2 regions of the Janthinobacterium sp. LS2A genome follow, and region 2 is predicted to be linked to the other one. Evidence: predicted binding sites of a transcription regulator. Region 2 holds the regulator's gene; the other holds the start of a gene.
The links. Region 2 encodes LexA, which represses DNA repair genes until DNA is damaged. Its sites were predicted from a motif close to ACTGTATNNNNATACAGT; they were not measured.

Region 1: a site for LexA is predicted at 1,506-1,523, ahead of V3C40_RS17850 (putative DNA modification/repair radical SAM protein). Genes of this name have one in related genera too.

The regions. Positions count from the first base shown of each region.
Region 1 covers NZ_JAZHPB010000006.1:70,868-75,741, reverse strand. The annotation lists gene V3C40_RS17855 (UdgX family uracil-DNA binding protein) at 1-261, opposite strand, end outside; gene V3C40_RS17850 (putative DNA modification/repair radical SAM protein) at 258-1,490, opposite strand; gene modA (molybdate ABC transporter substrate-binding protein) at 1,628-2,386, shown strand; gene modB (molybdate ABC transporter permease subunit) at 2,402-3,079, shown strand; gene V3C40_RS17835 (sulfate/molybdate ABC transporter ATP-binding protein) at 3,091-3,792, shown strand; gene V3C40_RS17830 (TOBE domain-containing protein) at 3,818-4,585, shown strand; gene V3C40_RS17825 (response regulator) at 4,677-4,874, opposite strand, start outside.
Region 2 covers NZ_JAZHPB010000007.1:73,280-78,153, reverse strand. The annotation lists gene purF (amidophosphoribosyltransferase) at 1-944, shown strand, start outside; gene V3C40_RS19890 (cystathionine gamma-synthase family protein) at 1,051-2,292, shown strand; gene lexA (transcriptional repressor LexA) at 2,363-2,998, opposite strand; gene rpsF (30S ribosomal protein S6) at 3,274-3,663, shown strand; gene priB (primosomal replication protein N) at 3,684-3,992, shown strand; gene rpsR (30S ribosomal protein S18) at 4,008-4,298, shown strand; gene rplI (50S ribosomal protein L9) at 4,326-4,781, shown strand.

The DNA.
Region 1 (4,874 bases), on a different contig from region 2:
CCACAGCACCTGGTACAAAAAGGCCCAGCGGTCAGGCACGTTGAAGCAGGCGGCCGCCTGCAGCAGTTCCACCAGGGGACGAGGCAGCCGCAGCCGTGGCGCACTGGTATCCGTGGCATCCGGCGCGGCGGAAAACAGGTCGCCCTCACCGCCTTGCGACTGCCAGGCAACGTCGGCAGGTGGCACGCCAAGCGCGATCAGTTCCCTTGCTGCAGCGCGCCACTCGTCGAACGACTGCGCCAGCCGCACCACCGTACTCATGCGGCTTGCAGCTCCGGCCACAGATTCATTTGCTGCGGTGCCTCCGCCATGGCACGCCGCAGGTGTTCCGAGGCGGTGGTGTCGCGTGCGGGAAAGTAGTCGGCCGTGATGATGAAGGGGGCGATTTTCTTCATGCTGCAGCGCAGGCGCGACAGGTCGGCGTAGCGCACCTGCCGCAGCCTTCGCAGGTCGACGATGCGCTGGGCATTGCGCAAGCCGATACCGGGCACGCGGGCGATCATGTGCTGCGCCGCGCGGTTCAAGTCCAGCGGAAAATGTTCGCGGTGGGCCAGCGCCCACGCCAGTTTTGGGTCGATATCGAGCGCCAGGTTGCCGCCCGTGGCGGGCAGCAGTTCGCTGGCCTGGAAACCATAGCTGCGCAGCAGGAAATCGGCCTGGTACAACCTGTGTTCGCGCAACATCGGCGGCGGCGCCAGCGGCACGCTTTTCGGGCTGTCGGGGATCGGGCTGAAGGCCGAGTAGTACACGCGCTTGAGTTTATAACTGCCGTACAGGGTCTCGGCCGTGGAGAGGATCTGCTGGTCGTCGCTGGCGTCGGCGCCGACGATCATCTGCGTGCTTTGCCCGGCCGGCGCGAAACGCGGCGCGCGCGGTTCTTCCGCTTTCTCGTCGAGCTTGCGGCGTATCGACCCCATCGCCAGCTTGATCGTGTGCACGCTTTTTTCCGGCGCCAGCTTTTGCACGCTGTCCTGCGTCGGCAGTTCGATATTGACGCTGAGCCGGTCGGCATAGCGGCCCGCCTGCGCGATCAGGGCCGTATCGGCGTCCGGAATGGTTTTCAAATGGATGTAGCCGCGGAACTGATGCACCTCGCGCAACTCGCGCGCCACCTGCACCAGTTGTTCCATCGTGTAGTCGGCCGACTGGATGATGCCGGAACTGAGGAACAGGCCGTCGATGTAGTTGCGCAGGTAAAAGTCGCTCGTCAGTTTCACCACTTCGGCCACGGTAAAGCGCGCGCGCGGCACGTTCGACGTGCGGCGGTTGACGCAGTACTGGCAGTCGTACAGGCAGTAATTCGTCAGCAGCACTTTCAGCAGCGAGACGCAGCGCCCGTCCGGCGTGTAGCTGTGGCAAATGCCCATGCCCGAGGTGGCACCAAAGCCATCCTTGCCGATGGAATCGCGCCTGGGCGCGCCGCTGCTGGCGCAGGACGCATCGTACTTGGCCGCGTCGGCCAGGATTTCCAGCTTGTCCGTCAATTCCATGGCTCACCTCAATATACTGTGTTTATATACAGTATATCAGGGAATGCAGCTTGCGCTGGCTTGACCTGTGCGATGGCAGAGCGCTATATATCGGTGTATATTACGGACCTGGTTCTCTTCTCATCAAGGATACGATCATGCGCCTCACCTCCCTCGCCACACTGCTCGGCGCCGCCCTCTTCGCCACCGCCGCCTCGTCCGCCCTTGCCGGTGAAGTGGTCGTGTCGGCCGCGGCCAGCCTGACGAATGCATTCAAGGAGGCGGCGCAAAGCTACGAGGCGCAGTATCCGGGCAGCAAGGTATCCCTGAACTTCGCCGCTTCGGGCGTGCTGCTGCAGCAGATCGTCAAGGGCGCACCCGTGGACGTGTTTGCCTCGGCCGACCAGGAAACCATGGATGCGGCGCAAAAGCAGGGCTTCGTCTTGCCGGCCGAGCGCATGGACTTCGTCGGCAACAGCCTGGTGCTGATCGTGCCGCACGATAGCAAGCTGGGCATCAAGAGCCTGGCTGACCTGACGCACAAGGGCGTGACCCGCGTGGCCATCGCCAATCCAGCCAGCGTGCCCGTCGGCCGCTATTCCGAAGGCGCGCTGAAGAAGGCGAAGCTGTGGGACGCCGTGCAACCGAAAGCCATCGGCACGCAGAACGTGCGCCAGTCGCTCGACTACGTGGCGCGCGGCGAAGTCGATGCGGGCTTTGTCTACGCCACCGACGCGGCCATCATGAAAGACAAGGTGAACGTGGTGCTGGAGGTGCCGCTGGACGCGCCCGTGCTGTATCCGATCGCCACCATCAAGGGCAGCGGCAATGCCGCCGAAGCGAAGCGCTTCGTCAGCTATTTGCAGACGACGCCGGCGCAAGCCATCCTGGCCAAGTACGGCTTTAAAAAGCCATAAAGCAAACGAACGCGCATGGATATCGCCTGGACCGCGCTGGCCCTGTCGCTCAAAGTGGCGGCGTGGGCCACGGCGCTCAACTTGTTGCTCGGCATCGGCACGGGCTATCTGCTGGCGCGCACGCGTTTTCCCGGGCGCGAATTGCTCGACGCCCTGTTGACCCTGCCGATGGTGATGCCGCCCACCGTGCTCGGCTACTACCTGCTGGTGCTGCTGGGCCGGCGCGGCACCCTGGGTATCTGGCTGCAGGACAACTTCGGCATCAACCTCATCTTTACGTGGCAGGGTGCCGTGATCGCTTCCACCGTGGTCGCTTTCCCTCTCGTCTTCAAGCCCGCGCGCGCCGCCTTCGAGGCCGTCGACGGCCAGCTCGAGCAGGCGGCCCGCGTGCTGGGCATTTCGGAAATGGCGATTTTCTTTCGCGTCACGTTACCGCTGGCCTGGCGCGGCATCCTCGCCGGCGTGCTGCTGGGATTCGTGCGCGCGCTGGGCGAGTTTGGCGCCACCCTGATGGTGGCCGGCAGCATTCCCGGCAAGACACAGACCCTGTCGGTGGCCGTGTATGAAGCCGTGCAGGCGGGCCAGGACGACGTGGCCAATACGCTGGTCGTGATCATCTCGGTGGTCTGCATCGTGGTGCTGCTGTCGGCTGGCCGCCTGGCGCCCGGGCGCGTCGCGCACAAAGGACGCTGAGGATGACGCCCATGCAACTCGACCTCGACATCCGCGCCACCTTGCGCTCCGGCAAACGCCGCTTCGACCTGCAGGTGCAATGTACGTCCGGCAGCCAGCGCATCGCCATGTATGGCCCGTCCGGCGCCGGCAAGAGCATGACCCTGAAAGCCATTGCCGGACTCTTCACGCCGAACGAAGGCCATATCCGCCTGAACGGGCGCACCTTGTTCGACTCGGCCGCCGGCATCAATTTGCCGCCGCAGCAGCGCAATGTCGCCTACCTGTTCCAGGATTACGCGCTGTTCCCGCACCTGACGGTGCGCCAGAACGTGGGCTTTGGCCTGAGCCGCGGCTGGTTCAATCCGCGCGCGCGCGAAAAATTACAGAAGGTCGAGCATTGGCTCGACGCCTTCCACTTGCAGGAACTGGCGCACCAGTTCCCCGACGAGTTGTCCGGAGGCCAGCGCCAACGGGTGGCGCTGGCGAGGGCGCTCGTGGCCGAGCCGTCCGCGCTGCTGCTCGACGAGCCGTTCGCCGCCCTCGATCCGGCCCTGCGTGTCAAAATGCGGCTGGAACTGAGCCAGTGGCAACAGCGTCTGGACGTGCCCATGATCCTGATCACGCACGATCCGGAAGATGCGCGCATCCTGGGCGAGCACGTGCTGTACTTGCGCGACGGACAGATCGATAACAGGGAAGACCACATGGCATTGGGTGAACGCATTGGATAAAATCGGCTTGCAAGGCTCGCTATGGATGACGGTGGGCGGGGAAAACCTGGGCGGCGCCGGCAGGGTGGAATTGCTGGGCGCCATCGCCGAATGCGGTTCCATCACGCAGGCGGCCAAGTTGGTAAAGATGAGCTACAAGGCGGCCTGGGACGCCATCGACGCGATGAACAACCTGGCCGGCGAGCCGCTGGTCGAGCGCCTGACGGGCGGCAAGGGCGGCGGCGGCACGCGGCTCACGCAACGGGGACGCCAACTGGTCGACAATTTCCGCATCATCGAGCGCGAACATGCCCGCTACCTGCGCCAGCTGGGCAGCCAGGCCGAAGGCATCGCCGACGATCTTTTACTCATACGGAGAATGGCCATGAAAACCACGGCACGCAATCAATTCCTGGGCAAGGTGGCTGAACTGAAACCGGGCGCCGTCAACGATGAAGTCACCCTGGAATTGCCGGGCGGCCAGCACATCGTTGCCATCGTCACGCAGGGCAGCAGCGCAAGCCTGGGCCTGGTGCCGGGCGCGGAAGCGTTTGCGCTGATCAAGGCTTCGTCCATCATCCTCGTGGCCGACAGCGAAGGCGCACGCTTTTCCGCCCGCAACCAGCTGGCCGGCACGGTCACGCGCGTGCAGACAGGTGCCGTCAACACGGAAGTGGTGCTGGACTTGCCGCGCGGCGGCACGATCGCCGCCATCATCACCAACCAGAGCTGCACCGACCTGGGGATCGCCATCGGCGGCAGCGTGACGGCGATGTTCAAGGCGTCGAGCGTGATTCTCGGTGTACCGGCATAAGTGCGTAGGTCGGATTAGCGCAGCGTAATCCGACAACATTGTTGGCGCGTCCTGTCGGATTACGCGCGTAGCGCTAATCCGACCTACCCTTTTAATCCTTCAACCGCGACAACCAATCCGCCGCCGCCGCCAGCGCCAGTTCCAGCTCCTGCGCCGTGCGCGCCAGCAGGCTTGGGACTTCATCCAGGCGACCCGCGTCGATGGCTTCCTCGGTGGCGAACGCGGCGCGGATCAGGCGTTTCGTGCCCAGGGTGCCCACGGAGCCGCGCACGCTGTGCAGGATGCGCGC
Region 2 (4,874 bases):
GCATCAATGAAACGGAGCAGGGTCCCGAATACCTGATCGCTTCCGAATCCGTGGCCCTGGAAGGCATGGGCTTCCGCTTCGTGCGCGACATCGGTCCCGGCGAAGCCGTCTTCATCGATGCCGACAAGAAATTGCACAGCGCCCAGTGCGCCGACAATGCCAGCCTGAACCCGTGCGTGTTCGAATTCGTCTACCTGGCCCGTCCCGACTCCGTCATCGACGGCGCCTCCGTGTACGCCACGCGCCTGAAAATGGGCGAATACCTGGCCGAGAAGATCCGCGCCGAATTGCCAGGCGTGCATATCGACGTGGTCATGCCGATTCCCGATTCCTCGCGTCCGGCCGCCATCCAGCTGGCCATGGCGCTGAACATCGAGTACCGCGAAGGCTTCATCAAGAACCGCTACATCGGCCGTACCTTCATCATGCCGGGCCAGGCGGCGCGCAAGAAATCCGTGCGCCAGAAGCTCAACGCGATCCCGTCCGAATTCAAGGATAAAGTGGTGCTGCTGGTCGACGATTCCATCGTGCGCGGCACCACCAGCCGTGAAATCGTGCAGATGGCGCGCGAAGCGGGCGCGACTAAGGTCATCTTCGCTTCGGCCGCGCCACCGGTCATCTACCCGAACGTGTACGGCATCGACATGCCGACGCGCGACGAGCTGATCGCCTACGGCCGCACGACGGAAGAAGTGTGCCGTGAAATCACGGCCGACTACCTGGTCTACCAGGATATCGGCGCGCTGAAGCAGGCGATCGCCGACGTTAACCCGGCCCTGACGAACTTTGAGGCATCGTGCTTCGATGGCGTGTACGTGACGGGCGACGTGTCGCAGGAATACCTGGACCGCCTGGAATATGCGCGCCACCATCCGAAGGCGGCAGCGCCCGAAGATACGCCGCGTTCCCAGCTGAACCTGAACCTGGCGACAACGGAAGCATAAGTACCTGCCCGGCCGATGCCGGGCTTTTTTTCGGGGTTGGATCTTCAGGTCTGACCCCGGCATTTGCCTTGGGTTACGCGGCAAATCGAACTCCGGAACTTCCACCATGACCAACAAAAAAACCTACGGCTTCACCACCACCATCCTGCACAACGACCGCCGCAAGGGCATCGAGCACGGCTCGCTGCACAAGCCCGTGCACACTTCCGTTGCCTTCGGTTACGCCGATGCGCGCCAGCTCGCGTCCGTGTTCCAGGGCAAGGAGCCGGGCTTCCGTTATGGCCGCCAAGGCAACCCGACCGTCTCCGCGCTGGAAGACAAGGTCAACAAGATGGAAGACGGCGTGGCGACTTTGTGCTTCGCCACCGGCATGGGCGCCATCGGCGCCGTGGTGCAATCGTTGCTGCGCGCGGGCGACCATGTCGTGTCGTCGGCCTTTTTGTTTGGCAACACCAACAGCCTGTGGCAAACAGTGACGGGGCAGGGCATGGCCGTGTCGTTCGTCGACGCTACCGATGTCGCCAACGTGGCTGCCGCCATCACGCCGGCCACGCGCATCGTGTTTGTGGAAACCATCGCCAATCCGCGCACGCAAATCGCCGACCTGAAGAAAATCGGCGACCTGTGCCGCGAGAAGGGCATTTTGTATATCGTCGACAATACGATGACGACGCCATATCTGTTCCGCCCGAAAGCTGTGGGCGCGGGCCTGGTGGTCAATGCCTTGACGAAATCCATCGGCGGCCACGGCAATGCCCTGGGCGGCAGCTTGACGGACACGGGCGTGTTCGACTGGACGCAGTATCCGAACATTTTCGAGAACTACAAGAAGGCGGCGCCCGCGCAGTGGGGCATCGCGCAAATCCGTGCCAAGGCTTTGCGCGACTTCGGCGCCTCGCTGGGGCCGGAAGCTGCGCATCATATCGCCGTCGGCGCGGAAACCATGGCCTTGCGCATGGATCGCACCTGCTCGAACGCTTTGGCGCTGGCCACCATGCTGCAGGCGGATCCAAGAGTGGCGGCCGTGCATTATCCTGGCCTGGCGTCGCACCCGCAGCATGCGCTGGCCACCGACTTGTTCCGCAGCTATGGCTCGTTGTTCAGCTTTGAGCTGAAAGATGGCATCGACTGCTTCGATTTCCTCAATCGTCTCAATCTTGCCATTCCCGCCAGCAACCTCGGCGACACGCGCACCCTGGTCATTCCCGTCGCCCACACGATTTTCTACGAGATGGGTGCCGAGCGCCGCGCCAGCATGGGCATCGCCGAATCGCTGATCCGCGTGTCCGTCGGTATCGAGGATGAAGCAGACTTATTGGAAGATTTCAGCAGCGCACTGGACGCATAAGCAGCCGCGCACCATGTAAAAAGGGCCGCGATAGTCATGCTGTCGCGGCCCTTTTTTTACGTGCGGCAGTTTAATGCCAGCTGCGCATCAGTCCGACGGCGAGGCCTTCCAACGCAAACTCGTCTTCGGGCGACACGGTGATCACCTTGAAGTCCGGATTTTCCGGCAGCAGTTCGATGACGGAGCCCGTCTTCTTGTAGCGCTTGACGGTGACTTCGTCGCCGATGCGGGCGACGACGATCTGGCCATTCTTGGCGCTGTCGACCTTTTTCACGGCCAGCAAGTCGCCATCCATGATGCCGGCGTCGCGCATGGACCAGCCGCGCACCTTCAGCAGGAAGTCGGGTTTGGCCGAGAACAGGGCCGGGTCGACGTTGTAGCTCGCTTCCAGGTTTTCCTGGGCCAGGATGGGCGAGCCTGCCGCCACCCGGCCGATCAGGGGCAGCGACATCAGCAGGGCTGCCGGCACTTTCGACGGCGGCGCTTCGGCGGCCGCACCGATCAGGCGGATGCCGCGCGAGGTGCCGGGCGAAATCTCGATCGCGCCCTTGCGGGCCAGGGCCTGCAAATGCTCTTCGGCCGCATTGGCCGATTTGAAACCCAGTTCATTGGCGATTTCGGCACGGGTGGGAGGAAAGCCCGTGTTTTCAATCGCGTCCTTGATCAGGTTCAGGATTTGTTCTTGTCGTGCTGTCAGCTTGATCATGAGCGGTGGGTGCATACTAAAATGCTGTCTATATGAACAGTCTGTATTTTTGTACAGTATCGCCCACTATGCAAGGGGATTTCCGTGTTTTGGGCGAATTTCGCAAGAAATACTTGTCCGCGGCCGGAAAGCACGGCGGCGCACGGGCTTTTCAGGCGCTTGTGGAAGGAATGATTGAAACGTTTGCAAAAGACGGTTATAATCTTCGGCTGACCTTCCCACACCCGTCTTGACGCCGGGGTGGGCGATTATCAATCCGACCTGAAGGAGTTTGCATGCGTCATTATGAAATAGTCTTTATCGTCCATCCGGACCAAAGCGAGCAAGTGCCCGCGATGATCGAACGCTACAAAGCCAGCGTAACCACCCGCGGCGGTTCGGTTCACCGCGTGGAAGATTGGGGCCGCCGTCAAATGGCTTACTCGATCCAAAAGCTGCCTAAAGCACACTACATCTGCCTGAACATCGAATGCGACAACGAGACCCTGGTCGAGTTGGAAACAGCATTCAAATTCAATGATGCCGTGTTGCGTCACCTGACCGTTAAAATGAAGAAAGCTGAAACAGCTCCTTCGCCGATGATGAAATCGGTACAACGCGAAGACGCGGCCAAAAGCCACCGCACCGAAGCACCAGCAGCCGCTCCAGCCGCAGCAGCAGCTTAATTCTTGACCAGGATCGTGCGCTGAACCAGCTACAAGTAACCGCCATCATTGCCGAGCGCGAAATATTGCGCTATACCCCGGCAGGGCTGCCGATTGTGAATGCAGTATTGCAACACAGTTCGCAGCAGATGGAAGCAGGGATTGCCCGTTTGACCGAGTTTGATGTTGCCGCCCTAGCCGCTGGCGAAATCTCAGGCAGGTTCAGTCAGGCAAGCTTGGGCGGGGTGTATCAGTTCACGGGTTTCCTGGCCAGGAAGAGCCGCAACAGCAAGAGTTTGGTGTTTCACATCATTGATTTTAGTGCAGTCACCCCGACTAGCGCATTTTAGATACAGGAGCCTGACATGGCATTCGGTAAAAAGTTCGACAAAAATAAGCTCAAGCTTAAAGAAAAACGCAAACAGCAAAACCCGTTGTTCAAACGCAAGAAGTTCTGCCGCTTCACCGCAGCTCACGTTGAGCAAGTCGACTACAAAGACGTCGACACGCTGAAAGACTTCGTCCAAGAAAACGGCAAGATCATGCCAGCACGCCTGACCGGTACCAAAGCGCACTACCAGCGCCAAGTTGACACCGCAATCAAGCGCGCTCGCTTCCTCGCGCTGCTGCCATACACCGATCTGCACCACGCTTAATCGGTCAGATATTCCTGGAGAAGAACTATGCAAATCATTCTGTTAGAAAAAGTTGTTAACGTCGGTAACCTCGGCGAAGTCGTCAAAGTCAAAGACGGTTACGCACGTAACTTCCTGATCCCGCAACGCCTGGCACGTCGTGCTACGGCAACCGCTGTGGCTGAATTCGAAGTCAAGCGCGCCGAACTGGAAAAAGCTGCTGCCGCCAAACTGGCCGCATCGCAAGCCCAGGGTGAAAAACTGAGCGGCCTGACCGTTCAAGTTGCTCAAAAAGCTGGTGTTGATGGCCGTCTGTTCGGTTCCGTCACCAACTTCGACATCGCTGAAGCGCTGACCAAGCAAGGTTTTGCTGTTGAAAAAGCACAAATCCGCATGCCTACCGGCCCGCTGAAGATCGTTGGCGAGCACAACGTTTCGGTTGCTCTGCACACCGACGTGGTCGTGGAAGTTGTTATCGCTGTCGTTCCAGACGCGAACGCGTAATTGTCTGCGGGCCTGGCCCGCAAGCATTGCCGCACTATGAAAAGCCGGGTTCGCCCGGCTTTTTTGTGGCCTTTTTTTCGCTCAATTTCAGCC